2 regions of the Mesorhizobium sp. M0048 genome follow, and region 2 is predicted to be linked to the other one. Evidence: predicted binding sites of a transcription regulator. Region 2 holds the regulator's gene; the other holds the start of a gene.
What was found. The regulator PhoB, encoded in region 2, activates phosphate uptake and scavenging genes when phosphate is short. The targets are predictions, from matches to a motif close to TGTCATNNANCTGTCAT.
Positions count from the first base shown of each region.

Region 1: the regulator PhoB is predicted to act here: its motif matches at 3,980-3,996, upstream of NKJ84_RS09095 (ceramide glucosyltransferase).

Region 1 is NZ_JAMYUV010000006.1:193,635-201,246, reverse strand. It holds gene araD1 (AraD1 family protein) at 1-62, shown strand, start outside; gene NKJ84_RS09105 (2'-deoxycytidine 5'-triphosphate deaminase) at 118-1,212, opposite strand; SAM riboswitch at 1,348-1,425, shown strand; gene NKJ84_RS09100 (O-succinylhomoserine sulfhydrylase) at 1,495-2,685, shown strand; gene NKJ84_RS09095 (ceramide glucosyltransferase) at 2,721-3,875, opposite strand; gene apaG (Co2+/Mg2+ efflux facilitator ApaG/CorD) at 4,104-4,496, shown strand; gene NKJ84_RS09085 (Hsp33 family molecular chaperone) at 4,503-5,513, opposite strand; gene argF (ornithine carbamoyltransferase) at 5,691-6,602, opposite strand; gene NKJ84_RS09075 (aspartate aminotransferase family protein) at 6,617-7,612, opposite strand, start outside.
Region 2 is NZ_JAMYUV010000001.1:256,460-264,071, forward strand. It holds gene pstC (phosphate ABC transporter permease subunit PstC) at 1-358, shown strand, start outside; gene pstA (phosphate ABC transporter permease PstA) at 362-1,213, shown strand; gene pstB (phosphate ABC transporter ATP-binding protein PstB) at 1,210-2,013, shown strand; gene phoU (phosphate signaling complex protein PhoU) at 2,046-2,753, shown strand; gene phoB (phosphate regulon transcriptional regulator PhoB) at 2,770-3,459, shown strand; gene NKJ84_RS01350 (ROK family protein) at 3,469-4,713, opposite strand; gene xylF (D-xylose ABC transporter substrate-binding protein) at 4,998-6,038, shown strand; gene NKJ84_RS01360 (sugar ABC transporter permease) at 6,181-7,545, shown strand; gene NKJ84_RS01365 (ATP-binding cassette domain-containing protein) at 7,561-7,612, shown strand, end outside.

The DNA of each region.
Region 1 (7,612 bases), on a different contig from region 2:
TGCCGCTGCGCAACCCGCTTGAAATCGAGCAGCCGGTGAAGGTGGCGGTGAAGGCGCTTTGAGGCGTCGATGACAGCGTGATCTCCCCCCTCGTGGGGGAGATTGGCAGTTCCAAACTCATCGCGCGGCGCGGAAATGCTTGGACAGTTTCAGGCCCTGCGCCTGATAGTTCGAGCCGAGATCTGTGCCGTAGAGCGCCTGCGGCCGTTTCAGCATGTGCTCGTAGACCAACCGTCCGACGATCTGGCCGTGGTCGAGGATGAACGGCACTTCGTGGCTACGCACCTCGAGCACCGCCCGGCTGCCGGTGCCGCCCGACGCCGAATGGCCGAAACCCGGGTCGAAGAAACCGGCATAATGGACGCGGAACTCGCCGACCAGCGGGTCGAAAGGCGTCATTTCGGCGGCGTAGAGTGGCGGCACATGGACCGCCTCGCGCGACACCAAGATGTAGAATTCGTCCGGATCGAGCACCAGCTCGCCGGCGCCGCTTTTGTAGAGCGGCTCCCAGAAATCGACGACATCCTGCGCGGCGCGCTTGTCGACGTCGACCAGGCCGGTGTGGTGCTTGCCGCGATAGCCGACCAGCCCGTCCTTGTCGCCGTCGAGATCGATCGACAGCGCGATTCCGCCGCCTGAGATGTTGGGTGGTTCGGTGGCGACCAACATTTCGGCGCGGTGCAACTCGTGCAGCTCGCTTTCCGACAAGAGCGCATTGCCGGTGCGGAACCTGATCTGCGACAGCCGCGAGCCGGTCCGCACGATGATCGGGAAAGTGCGCGGGCTGACCTCCAGATAGAGCGGGCCTTCATAGCCAGCGGCGATCTTGTCGAACTCGTGGCCACGGTCGGTCATTACGCGGGTGAAGATATCGAGCCGTCCGGTCGAGCTTTTCGGGTTGGCGGAGGCGGAAATATGGGCGGGCAGCGCCAGGCTTTCGAGCAGCGGCACGATGTAGACGCAGCCGGTTTCCAGCACCGCACCTTCGGCGAGGTTGATCTCGTGCAGCTTCAGCCGGTCGAGCTTGTCGACAACCCTGTGGTCCGGGCCGGGCAAGAAGGAAGCACGCACTCGCCAGGCCTTGTCGCCGAGCCTGAGGTCAAGGCTGGCCGGCTGGATCTGATCGGCATCGAGCATGCGCGGCGATTTCAGCGCGCCCGTCTGGAACAGCTCGGAAATATGCTGATCGGGAAGAATGCCTGTCTGCCGCAAGGGTCTGGCTCCGTTCGAAGGCCGGGCGAGGTCTTGTTCTGTCGCAGGTCCGACCGTGGACGCCTTTGGCACCTGCTTGGTACAACCCTCTTAATCATGCCGGCAATTGACGCAAGCGTGGCGCGGGTCTAAAGCTCGTTATCCCGTGGTGATTTGGCCGGTCGGCTTGCAGCCACGTTAAACAAGTCGCTAAAGGACCGTCGGCCGCAAGGCCATATGGACCGGTTGCGACTTTCGCGGCCGGTTTTTTGTTGTTTGGACCAATTTTGGTGTTTGGATGGAATGATGACCAAGAAGCGCGACTGGAAGCCTCAGACCGCACTCGTGCATGCCGGGACGCTGCGTTCCGGCTTCGGCGAGACCTCCGAGGCGATGTATCTCACCCAAGGCTATGTCTACGAGACGGCGCAAGCGGCGGAGGCCCGCTTCAAGGGCGAGGAGCCGGGCTTCATCTATTCGCGCTATGCCAATCCGACGGTCGACATGTTTGAGAAACGCATGTGCGCGCTGGAAGGAGCCGAGGACGCGCGCGCGACGGCATCCGGCATGGCGGCGGTGACGGCAGCACTGCTGTGTAGCGCCAAGGCGGGCGACCATATCGTGGCGGCGCGCGCGCTGTTCGGCTCCTGCCGCTGGGTGATCGAGACGCTGGCGCCGAAATACGGCATTGAGGCAACGCTGGTCGACGGCACCGACATCGCCAATTGGGAAAAGGCGGTCAAGCCAAACACCAAACTGTTTTTCCTGGAAAGCCCTACCAATCCAACGCTGGAGGTAGTCGACATTGCCGCCGTCGCGGCACTTGCCAATTCGATCGGCGCCAGGCTGATCGTCGATAATGTCTTCGCTACGCCCTTGCAGCAGAAACCCCTGCAGCTCGGCGCCCACATCGTCGTCTATTCGGCCACGAAGCATATTGACGGCCAGGGGCGTTGTCTTGGCGGCATCGTTCTGTCGGACAAGAAATGGATCGACGAGAATCTGCATGACTATTTCCGCCACACCGGCCCCAGCCTCTCGCCCTTCAATGCCTGGACGCTGCTGAAAGGCCTGGAGACGCTGCCGCTACGCGTACGCCAGCAGACGGAAAGTGCCGGCCGCATCGCGGATTTCCTGGCCGAGCGCCCGCAAATCGCCCGCGTCATCTATCCCGGCCGCGCCGACCACCCGCAAGCGGCCGTGGTCAAGAAGCAGATGTCAGGCGGCTCGACGCTGATTTGCTTCGATGTGAAGGGCGGCAAGCAGGCGGCCTTTGCCTTCCAGAACGCACTCGACGTCGTGCTGATTTCCAACAATCTCGGCGACGCCAAGAGCCTGATCACCCATCCGGCGACGACCACACACAAGAACTTGACTGATGAAGCCCGCGCCGAGCTCGGCATCGGACCGGGAACGCTCAGGCTGTCAGTCGGCCTTGAGGACGCCGACGACCTGCTCGAAGACATCGAGCAGGCACTGAGAGTTGCCGGATAAGGGCGGGCCGAACAGAGGCAGCGGGGACGTGCCGATCAGGCGCCGGACGGGGTCTCTTCCAGCTCCGCGACAGTCTTTGTCTGGATAGTCATCACGTTGCCGCGCCAGTCGACGGCGCCGCTCAGCCATCCGCGCGCCCAAATGGCGGGAAGCATCAGGTCTCGTGCCATCATCGCCGGGATCGTGCGCGGCGACAGGTGCCATCCCTTGGCCGAGGCCAAGGCGCATTCCGGCAGGTAGGCCGCGACCAGCACGGCGATGGCGGTTGCCGGCAGGCTGACGCCGGCGTCAGCCGCAGCGATCAGTGCAAGCACTAGCGGCGGTGCCGCGCCGATCAGGATTTCGGGGGCAAAGAACAGTGCAAAGGTGACGCGGCGCAGCCGCGCCCAGCGCGCCTGCCGTGACCAGATCTCGCCAAGCGTGCGCCGGCCGAGCGGCTGTTCGAAGGGAGAGGCGACAAGATTGACCCGCAGTCCGAGCCCATTGACCAGCTTGGTCGCGGCGGCGTCCTCGGCGATCTCGGCGGCAAGCGCGCGGATGCCGCCATTGGCATCGAGCATTGGCTTGTTCCACAACATGCTCTTACCCTGGGCGAAGCCGAGGCCGAGCGCCTCTCCAGCGTACTGCCAGCGTGCCTGCAGCGTGTTGAGAAAGGCGCATTCGACCTCCCCCCAGAAGCCGTCCGGCCGCGAGCCGATCGGCGTCGAGCAGACGAGGCCAGTGTCGTGCCGCCACGCCGCCATCAGGTACTGGACGTAGTCGCTCGGCATAAGCACGTTGGAATCGGCAAGGATGACCCAGCGATAACGCGCCGCCTCCCAACCCTTCACGCAATTGTTGAGTTTTGGATTGCCGCTGATGCGGTCGTCACCGACCAGAAGGCGGGCGCGAATAGCTGGAAAGCGCGCCATTGCGGCGGTGATCGGCTTGACCACCGGGTCGTCGGCATGGGCGACACAGAAGATGAGTTCGTAGCGCGGCCAGTCGAGTGAGAAGGCGCGCTCCAGCGTCTCTTCGGCAAACGGCTCGACGCCGCGCGCCGGGATGACGATCGATACCGGCGGCGCGTTGGCCGCGGGCGGTGCAATACTGGCTGGTCGCTTCAGCTTCTGCGAAGCTAACAGGATGCTGGCGAGATTTGAAAGAAGGAGGGCTATGGAAAGGAGGGCGGCTGCGTATGTCGGTTCCATCGAGATCTGGTCACTCCAGAAATGCCGGCCGCATGACAGCCGTTTTCAACAATTCGACAGAACGCTGAGTCGTCCGGCACAAGCCTGCACACCATCATTGTCATGTGTCACTCAAATGACATTGTTTTTCGGCACCTGCGCTTGAGATCGGGCAAGAAGATGCTGCGCATCGTTGACCAAACTGCGCTGAGCATCGAAAGTTCCATCTACATTGCTTTGGAGCAGTTTATGTACAGCGCCGTCACCCGCAACATCGAAGTGCAGGTCAGGCCGTTCTATCTGGAGGATCACTCCGATCCGCCGCAAAACCGCTATGTCTGGGGCTACCAGGTGACCATCGACAATCAGTCGGATGAGTTCGTGCAGCTTCTTTCACGCTACTGGCACATCACCGACGGTACCGGCAAAGTCGAGGAAGTGCGCGGCACCGGGGTCGTCGGCGAGCAACCCGGACTCAACCCCGGCGACAGCTATCAGTATACGTCCGGATGCCCGCTCTCGACCCCGTCCGGCATCATGGTCGGGCACTACACAATGCGCAACAAGCGGGGCGAGACGTTCGACGTCGCCATCCCCGCCTTCTCGCTCGATTTGCCGGGCACGCGGCGCACCGTCAATTGAGGGCCGTCATCCAGCCGCTGCAAACTCCGCCGGGTCGAAGTCATATTGCTTCGAGCAGAATTCGCAGGCGACGTGAATGCTGCCATCCTCGGTGCTGTCCCTGATCTCCTCGGCGGAAAAGCCTTCGAGAATGCCGCGGATCTTCTCCCTCGAGCATGAGCACTGGTCGGCGACCGGCACGCCGCCGAACACGCGGACGCCATGCTCGTGGAAAAGCCGGTAAAGCAGCCGTTCGGCGCCGATCGTCGGATCGATCAGCTCGGTCGGTTCAATGGTACCAAGCAGCGCCAGCAGCTCCTGCCAGGAATTGTCGGTCGGGTCATGGATTTCCTCACGCGGATCGCCGTCGCCACCGGGAAGGTCGGGTACGCGCATACGCTCCGCCGACTGCGGCAGGAATTGCGCCAGCAGGCCACCGGCCCGCCATTGCTCGCGGGCACCGCCGACGCCGGGCGTCAGAAGCTTGGCAACCGAAAGGCGGAGGTCCGTCGGAATCTGCTCCGACTGGCGGAAATAGGTGCGTGCGGCATCTTCCAGTGTGACGCCGTCGAGCTGGACGATGCCCTGGTAGCGCTGCGTGTGAGCGCCCTGGTCAATGGTCAGCGCCAGGACGCCGCTGCCGAGCAGCGTCTGCGGTGACGTCTCGCCGGCAGAAGTCAAAGCCTGCAGCCGGTCGGCATCGAAGCGGGCATAAGCGCGCAGCGCGTGCGGCGTGGAGAAATCGGCGACCAGCATGTCGACCGGCCCGTCGGTGCGGGTCTGCAGAATGAACTTGCCCTCGAATTTCAGCGAAGTTCCGAGCAGTACCGTCAGCACACAGGCTTCGGCCAGGAGCCGGGCGACCGGCTCGGGATAGTCGTGGCGGCTGAGAATGGCGTCGAGCATCGGCCCGAGCTGGACGGTGCGGCCGCGCACGTCGAGCGGGCCGACCTCGAACGGCAAGACATGATCGTCGCCGGCGTAGCCGAATTCGCCGAGCTTGGGTTTATGTTCAGCCAATTGATGAGTTTCCAACATGACAAAGCTCCGGGGCGCGGCGATGCCGCCCTCCGGGGCGCATGCGACGAGACGCGCTCGATTTGCGTGATGCGCCTGAGATAGGCACCACCCACTCCCGGATCAAGGCGGCCCAGATCAAGGCGGCCCGGATCAAGGCGGCGCAGATCAGGCCGGCCCGGATCATCGCGGCCCGTATCAAGCGCCCAGGCACCAGGCCAGGACCGCCTTCTGGGCATGGAGCCGGTTCTCGGCCTCATCGAACACCACAGAATGCGGTCCGTCGATGACCTCGTCGGTAACCTCCTCACCGCGATGCGCCGGCAGACAGTGCATGAACAGCGCGTCCGGCTTGGCTTTCGCCATCAGTGCCGCATTGACCTGATAGGGCAGGAAGACATTGTGGCCGCGGGCACGGTGCTCCTGGCCCATCGACACCCAGCAGTCGGTGACGATGCAGTCGGCCTCGTGAACGGCCTCCTCGGGCGAGCGGGTGAATTTCAGCTTGCCGCCATTGGCTTTCGACCAGTCGACATGCTTCTGAGCCGGTTCGCTGCCCTCGGGCACGGCGACGTTCAGCTTGAATTGGAACCGCGCAGATGCCTCCAGGAGCGAATGCAGCACGTTGTTGCCGTCGCCGGTCCAGGCGATCGTCTTGCCGGCCACCGGACCGCGGTGCTCTTCGAAGGTCATGATGTCGGCCATCAGCTGGCAGGGATGGGTCTCGTCGGTCAGCCCGTTGATGACGGGGACCGTAGCGTTTTCCGTCAGTTCCAACAGCCGGTCATGCGAGGTGGTGCGGATCATGATGGCATCGACATAGCGCGACAGCACCTTGGCCGTGTCGGCAATGGTCTCCGAGCGGCCAAGCTGCATCTCGGTGCCGGTCAGCATGATCGTCTCGCCACCCAACTGCCGCATGCCGACGTCGAACGATACGCGCGTGCGCGTCGACGGCTTGTCGAAGATCATCGCCAGCACCTTGCCTTCGAGCGGCTTGCTGCGTTCTCCGGCCTTGAGCCTTGCCTTTCGCACAGCTGCGTCGTCGAGCATGAAGCGCAGATCGCCTTCGGAAACGGCAGAAAGATCGGTAAAATGGCGAAGGGACATCAGGAATTCCAGGATTACTTCGCAGCGGCAGCGACGATGGCATCCGCCAGGCTCTTGGCGCCGGCACGAATGCGCTCGAGCGCCTCGTGGATCTCGGCGTCAGTGACGGTGAGAGGCGGCAGCAGGCGGATAACGTTGTCGCCGGCCGGAACCGTCAAGAGATGCTGGTCACGCAGTGCCACCGTGACCTTGGTGTTGGGCATCGCGCATTTAAGCCCAAGCATCAGGCCGGTGCCCCTGATGCTTTCGATAACATCCGGAAATTCGTCGGCGACACCGGCGAGCCCCTGCTTCAACAGCAGCGCCTTGCGCCGGACGTCCTCGAGAAAGCCGTCTTCCAGCACCACGTCGAGCACGGCGTTGCCGACCGCCATCGCCAGCGGATTGCCGCCGAAGGTGGTGCCGTGCACGCCGGCGGTCATGCCGACCGCCGCCTGGTCGGTGGCGAGGCAGGCACCCATCGGGAAGCCGCCGCCGATGCCCTTGGCCACCGCCATCAGGTCGGGGGTGACGCCCGCCCATTCATGCGCAAACAGCTTTCCGGTGCGGCCGACGCCGCATTGGACCTCGTCGAAAATCAGAAGCAGTCCGTGCTGATCGCAGAGCTGCCTGAGCCGCTTCAGCGATTGTGTCGGCACTTGCCTGATACCGCCCTCGCCTTGCACCGGCTCGATCAGGATCGCCGCGGTTTCAGGCGTGATCGCCTTTTCGGCTGCATCCACATCGTCGAAGCCGACCTGGTCGAAGCCGTCGACCTTGGGACCGAAACCTTCCAGGTATTTGTACTGGCCGCCGGCGGCGATGGTCGCCAGGGTACGGCCGTGGAAGGCGCCTTCGAAGGTGATTGTGCGGTATCGCTCGGGATGGCCCTTGACGAAGTGGTAGCGCCGCGCCGTCTTGATGGCGCATTCGAGCGCCTCTGCGCCGGAATTGGTGAAAAACACCTTGTCGGCGAAGCTGGCGTCGGCCAGCCGCTCGCCGAGCCGGCTCTGTCCCGGAATCTCGTACAG
Region 2 (7,612 bases):
GCTGAAGGAATCGGCCTACGGCATCGGTTGCACGACCTGGGAAGTGACCCGGCGCGTGGTCATTCCCTATACCCGCATCGGCATCATGGGCGGCGTCATGCTTGGCCTCGGCCGGGCACTCGGCGAAACCATGGCGGTGACTTTCGTCATCGGCAACGCGCATCGCATCAGTGCCTCCCTGTTCGCACCGGGCACGACGATTTCGGCGACCATCGCCAATGAATTTACCGAGGCCGACGGCGACCTCTACACCTCCTCGCTGGTCGCGCTCGGCCTGATCCTGTTCGTCATCACCTTCCTGATCCTTGCCGCCGCCCGCTATATGCTGATGCGGATCGACGCCCGTACGGGAGCCTGACCGATGTCGACATCCTCATCGCTCCACAGCCGCCGCAAAGCCAGGAATTCGGTGATGATGGCGCTTTGCGTCGTCGCCGCCGGCATCGGGCTTGCCTGGCTGGCGCTCATCCTCGGTGCGTTGGTCTATAAGGGCACAGCCGGGCTTTCGTTCGCGGTCTTCACCGAGATGACGCCACCACCGGGCGAGGCCGGCGGCCTGCTCAATGCCATCGCGGGCAGCCTGCTGATGACGATCATCGCCGTTGTCGTCGGCACGCCGATCGGCGTGCTGGCGGGAACCTACATGGCCGAGTATGGACGCTTTTCGCGCATCACCACCGTCGTCCGCTTCATCAACGACATCCTGTTGTCGGCGCCGTCGATCATCATCGGCTTGTTCGTCTATGAATTGATGGTGCGGCCAATGGGACATTTCTCGGCCATTGCCGGCGCCGTGGCGCTTGCCATCCTGGTCATTCCGGTGGTCGTGCGCACCACTGAAGACATGCTCAACCTGGTGCCGAACGCGTTGCGTGAAGCCGGTGCCGCGATCGGCGCGCCGCGCTGGGTGGTGATCCGTTCGGTCGCCTACCGCGCCGCATTGTCCGGCATCGTCACCGGCATATTGCTGGCGATAGCACGCATTTCCGGCGAGACGGCGCCGCTGCTCTTCACCGCGCTCAACAACCAGTTCTGGAGCAGCAATATCAACGCGCCGATGGCCAGCCTGCCGGTGACCATCTTCCAGTTCGCTCTCAGCCCTTACGAGGAATGGCAGCAACTGGCGTGGACCGGCGCACTCATAATCACCCTGACGGTTCTGGGCTTGAGCATCCTCGCCCGCAGCCTTACCGGACGCAGAGAGGACAGATGACACAGATGTTGTCCCCGGACATGACGATGACCGAAACGGTCACCGAGAAGACGAAGATCGAGGTCAAGAACCTCAACTTCTACTACGGCCAGAGCAAGGCGCTGAAGGACATCAGCCTGTCGCTGCCCGAGCGCAGCGTCACGGCCTTCATCGGCCCTTCGGGTTGCGGGAAATCGACGCTGCTGCGCGTCTTCAACCGCATCTACGAGCTCTACCCGAAACAGACCGCCGAGGGCCAGGTGCTGCTCGACGGCAAGAACATTCTCGACCGGTCGCAGGATCTCAACCTCCTCAGGACAAAGATCGGCATGGTATTCCAGAAGCCGACGCCGTTCCCGATGTCGATCTACGAGAACATAGCCTTCGGCGTCAGGCTCTACGAGAATCTCGGCAAGTCCGAGATGGACGGCCGCGTCGAGCAAGCGTTGAAGCGGGCCGCGCTGTGGAGCGAGGTCAAGGACAAGCTAAACGCCAGCGGCTTGAGCCTGTCCGGCGGCCAGCAGCAGCGGCTCTGCATTGCCCGCACCGTGGCAGTGAAGCCGGAAGTCATTCTGCTCGACGAACCGGCTTCGGCCCTCGACCCGCTGTCGACGGCCAAGATCGAGGAACTGATCGACGAGCTGCAAGCCGACTACACGATCGTCATCGTCACCCACAACATGCAGCAAGCGGCGCGCGTGTCGCGCCAGACCGCCTTCATGTATCTGGGTGAACTGGTCGAGTTCGACCGGACCGAGAAGATATTCACGTCGCCCCGCGAGAAGCGCACGCAGGACTACATCACTGGCCGCTTCGGCTGAGCCGTTCCGATCATGCATATGAGGACAGGACCATGGGCGAACACACAGTCGCTTCTTTCGACGAGGATCTCGAGCAGATCAGCAAGCTGATCCGCGACATGGCCGACCTCGCCGGTTCGATGGTCGGCGGGGCGACCAAGGCCCTGTTGAATTCCGATAACGTGCTGGCGCAACGCGTCGTCTCCGACGACGCCATCATGGATGCGCGTCAACGCGAACTGGACGATCGCGCCATCACCCTGATCGCCAAGCGCCAGCCAATGGCTCACGATCTGCGCCATGTCGTCGGAGCGATCCGCATGGCCGGCGACCTCGAACGCATCGGCGACCTTGCCAAGAATATCGCCAAGCGTGTGAGCGCGGTCGGCCTCAGCGCCACGCCGCGCGACCTATCGCATTCCATCGATGCGATGGCGCAGCTAGTGCTCATCCAGGTGCAGGGCGTCATCGAGGAGTATGCTGCAGGCGATGCGGCCGCCTTGGCCAAGCTGCGCGCCGCCGACGAGCGTATCGACGTCAAATACACGTCCGTGTTCCGCGAGCTGTTAACCTACATGATGGAAGATCCGCGCAACATCACTGCTTGCACGCATCTGCTGTTCTGCGCCAAGAATCTCGAGCGGATCGGCGACCATGTCACCAACATCGCCGAAAATGCGTATTATGTGCTGACCGGCGAACAATTGCCGGTCAATCGTCCGAAGCAGGACGAAACGACAATGTCCGCGCCGGTGACATGATGGGGGTGCCCAGCCGATGATCGCACCACGCATAATGGTGGTGGAGGACGAGGAGCCGTTGGGCGTGCTGCTCCGCTACAATCTCGAATCCGAAGGCTACCAGGTCGAGGTGGTGACACGCGGCGACGAAGCCGAGATCCGTTTGCAGGAGAATGTGCCCGACCTTCTGGTGCTCGACTGGATGATACCGGCGGTTTCCGGCATCGAGCTCTGCCGCCGGTTGCGCGTGCGCCCCGAAACCGAGCGGCTGCCGATCATCATGCTGACCGCGCGCGGCGAGGAGAGCGATCGGGTGCGCGGTCTTTCGACCGGCGCCGACGACTATCTCGTCAAACCGTTTTCGACGCCGGAATTCATGGCCAGGGTCAAGGCGCTGCTGCGGCGCGCCAAGCCGGAAGTGCTGTCCAGCGTGCTGAAGGTCGGCGACATCGTGCTCGATCGCGAATCGCACAGGGTCTATCGCAAGAAGAGCGAAATCAGGCTCGGGCCGACCGAATTCCGGTTGCTCGAGTTCATGATGCGGCATCCGGGCCGCGTCTTCTCGCGTAGCCAGTTGCTCGATAATGTCTGGGGCGAGACGATCTACATCGACGAACGCACCGTCGACGTCCATGTCGGGCGGCTGCGTAAAGCCGTCAATAACGGCCGCATGCCGGATGTCATCCGCACCATCCGCGGTGCCGGCTATGCGATCAGGGAAGATTGACCCGCCTGGTCAGGCGACGTTCTTTCTGACGCCGGGCCTCATTTGCGCGCCCGGCGCGAAAATCTCCTGGTCGACGAAGCTTAACGCCCGCATCGCGCAGCCTTCGCGGATCAGCGGCAATTCGTTCGGCTCGGTATCGAAGGAGATCGAGCCCGAGTGCTGGCCGCCGGCGGTCTGGGCGATGGCCTTGCGCAAGGCCGGCTCGATCAGATCGAAGGCGGCGGCACTGGCGCCGACCATCGCGACCGGTGCCGGATCGATCAGCGCGAACAGCGAGCCGAGACCGAAACCCAGCGCTTCGCCGGCCTTGCGGTAGGCCTCGCGTTCCGGCCCATCCTTCTCGCGCGCGCGGGCGGCCAGCGCGCGCATGTCGGCGTCGCTGACGTCGGCGATAGGTTCGCTGTCTTCGCTCATCTGCCTGGCGTTGCGCCAGATGGCATAGTTGCCGGCATAGGCTTCGATGCAGCCGCGCCGCCCGCAACGGCAGAGCGCTCCGCCCGGACGATGGATCATGTGGCCAAATTCGCCGCCCGAGGAATGCGTCCCGGTGAACAGTTCGCCCTTCAGCACAAGCCCCATACCGATGCCATGCGAAAGCAGGATGGCGATGAAGTCGTCGCGATAGCGATCCGGATCGCGCCAGCGCAAAGCCACCGCCATCATATTGCAGTCGTTCTCCACCGTGGCCGGGATACCGAATTCGTCTTCCAGCATGTCGGCAAAGGCGATGTCGGTCTGCGGCGTGATCGGCGACCACAGCATGGCGCGTGCAGGGGAGTCGGTAATGCCCTGAATCGCCAGGGCGATGCGGGCGACACTGCGGGCGTCAAGGTCTGGGTCCTCGAGCCGGCGCCGGACGATGGCCATGCATTCGCGGATCAGCTCGTCGCGCGGCATGGTCAGCGTGTCCAGCCGGCGCTGTTCCTCGGCGACCACCTGTCCCGCATAGTCGATAATGGCGGCCGACAGGAAATTCAGTGACAACACCACGGTCAGCACCGCCGCCGCTTCCGGGTTGAGGGCGAGGCCGACCTGCGGACGACCGCGTTTCAACGAAACGGCCTCACTTGCCTTGCTCTCGGCGAGGATGCCTTCCCGTATCAGGTCGGAGGAGATCGCCGATATGGTTGAATGACTGAGGCCGGTGGTGGCTGCGATCTCCGTACGCGACGGCTGGCCGGCCCGGCGCACCGCCGAGATCACCATCGCCCGGTTGCGCCGGCGCAAATCGTCGTGGCGGATTCCGACCGACATCGTTTTGCTTTCCTCCCGGTTGCCGCGGCCGCTCATGAACCGGAAGCCGTCGGTAATGTCCGACAAATAGTGTCGGATGCGGCAAATAGTGTCAGATGCAGGTGGCGCTGTCATCGTTTATTCCGACGCTCGAAAAAACTCGCACAGTCATCAAAATCCATCACAATCGATGTTGACAGCAGCCGGAGATCGGGCCAGTATTTTTTCGAGGCTCGAAAAAATTAGAGCTTCTAAGCTGGTCGTTGAGCAATTGGTCACGCCGTACGCGGCGCAGGGAGGATATGATGAAGAAATTCACGACCGCCATTCTGGCGGGTGTCGCCATGACGCTGGCGCTGGCGTCGGTGGCGCAGGCGAAAGACAAGGTCATCGGCGTTTCCTGGTCGAACTTCCAGGAAGAGCGCTGGAAGACCGACGAGGCCGCAATGAAGGCGGCCATCGAGGCCGCCGGCGACAAGTATATTTCCGCCGACGCACAGTCCAACCCCGGCAAGCAGCTCACCGACGTCGAGAGCCTGATCTCGCAGGGTGCCAATGCGCTGATCATCCTGGCACAGGATGCCTCGGCCATCGGGCCGGCCGTGCAGAAGGCACTGGACGAAGGCATCCCGGTCGTCGGCTATGACCGGCTGATCGAGAACAAGGACGTGTTCTATCTGACCTTCGACAACAAGGAAGTCGGCCGCATGCAGGCCCGCGAAGTCTTCAAGGTGAAGCCGGAAGGCAACTACGTCTTCATCAAGGGTTCGGGTTCCGATCCGAATGCCGATTTCCTGTTTGCCGGTTCGATGGAGGTGCTGAAGGAGGCCATCGACAGCGGCAAGATCAAGAATGTCGGCGAGGCCTATACGGACGGCTGGCTGCCGGCCAACGCTCAGAAGAACATGGAACAGTTCCTGACCGCCAACGACAACAAGGTCGATGCCGTGGTCGCGGCCAATGACGGCACCGCCGGTGGCGTCGTCGCCGCGCTGACGGCGCAAGGGCTGGCCGGATCGGTTCCGGTCTCGGGCCAGGACGGCGACCACGCCGCACTGAACCGCATCGCGCTTGGCACACAGACCGTGTCGGTGTGGAAGGACGCGCGCGAGCTCGGCAAGAACGCCGCCGAGATCGCCTCGCAGCTTGCCGACGGCAAGCAGATGACCGACATTGCCGGCGTGAAGGATTTCACCACGCCCGGCGGCAACACGGTCAAGTCGCTGTTCCTGACTCCGGTCGCCATCACCAAGGATAACCTCAACGTCGTCATCGACGCCGGCTGGATCAAGAAAGAAGAGGTCTGCGCCGGCGTGGCGGCTGGCACTGTTGCGGTCTGCAACTGAGCCGACGTTTCCGAGAAGTCCGAACGCCGCGGCCGCTCGCCGCGGCGTTTTTTCAAAAAGAATTGTTTTTCCGCTTCCGGCGGATAACTTCTAGGCTGCTTCCGGCATCCGCGGCAGACGGCAACCCGGCGGGAGAAACATGATGACCGACACGACTTCCAACACGCCGGTCGACAGCACGGCAGACCGGGCGCGGGAATCCGAGCTCGGCATCGTTGCCCGGTTTCTCAAGGCAACCGAGATCGACACCCGCATGCTCGGCATGGTCGGCGCGCTGTTGGTCATCTGGGTCGGCCTGCATGTCGTTTCCAGCGTACGGCTCGGCGTCAATCCGTTCGACTTCGACAGCCGGACTTTCCTGACGCCACGCAATCTCTGGAACCTCTCGGTGCAGACTTCCGCCGTGGCCATAATGGCCGCCGGAATGGTGCTGGTTATCGTCATGCGCAATATCGACCTGTCGGTCGGTTCCGCCGAAGGCCTGATCGGCGTGGTCATGGGCTTTGCGCAGGTGCATTTCCTGGTGCGAATGATCGGTCTACAACTCGGCAACCCCTGGATCTGGATCCTGGCGCTGGCCATTGGCCTGGCGCTCGGCCTTCTGATCGGAGCGTTCCAGGGATACATCATCGCTTACCTCGAGGTGCCGGCCTTCATCGTGACGCTGGGCGGCCTTCTGGTCTGGCGGGGTGCCGCATGGTGGGTCGCCAGCGGTCAGACGATTGCGCCGCTTGATGCCACTTTCCAGCTGATGGGCGGTGGGCCGGCGGGTTCGATCGGCGCGCGATGGAGCTGGATCGTCGGAATTATCGCGTGCCTGGCGGTTGTGTTCATGCTGCTCAACGGACGGGTGCAGCGCAAGCGGTTCCGCTTTCCGTTGCGCCCGATCTGGGCCGAGACGTTCCTCGGTGTCCTCACCTGCGCTGTCATCATGGGCGCCATATGGCTCGCCAATTCCTATCCTTGGCCGGTCGGCATCGTGAACAGATACGCGGCGGCCAACAATATAACAGTTCCCGAAGGCGGGCTGTTCATCGCCCATGGCATCGCCATACCCGTGCTGATGGCTGTGGCCGTCGGGCTGATCATGACCTTCATCACCAAGCGTACCCGTTTCGGCCGCTATGTCTTCGCCATCGGCGGCAATCCGGAAGCCGCCAACCTTGCCGGTATCAACACGCGTTGGGTGACCATGAAGGTGTTCATGATCATGGGCGTGCTGGCAACGATCGCCGCGGCGATCTCGTCAGCCAGGCAGAACTCGTCGACCAATGCGCTGGGCACGCTAGACGAACTGCTGGTCATCGCCGCCGCGGTCATCGGCGGCACGTCACTTGCAGGCGGCTCCGGCACGGTGCTCGGCGCCATGCTCGGCGCCCTTTTGATGCAGTCGCTGCAATCCGGCATGGTGCTGCTCGGCATCGATTCACCGCTGCAGAGCATCGTCGTCGGTGCCGTGCTGGTGCTCGCGGTCTGGCTCGATACCGTCTATCGCAAACGCGTTTAGGGAGGAGGAACGATCATGGCCGACAAGACCGCTCCCACGGGCACGCCGCTGATCGACATGCGCAACA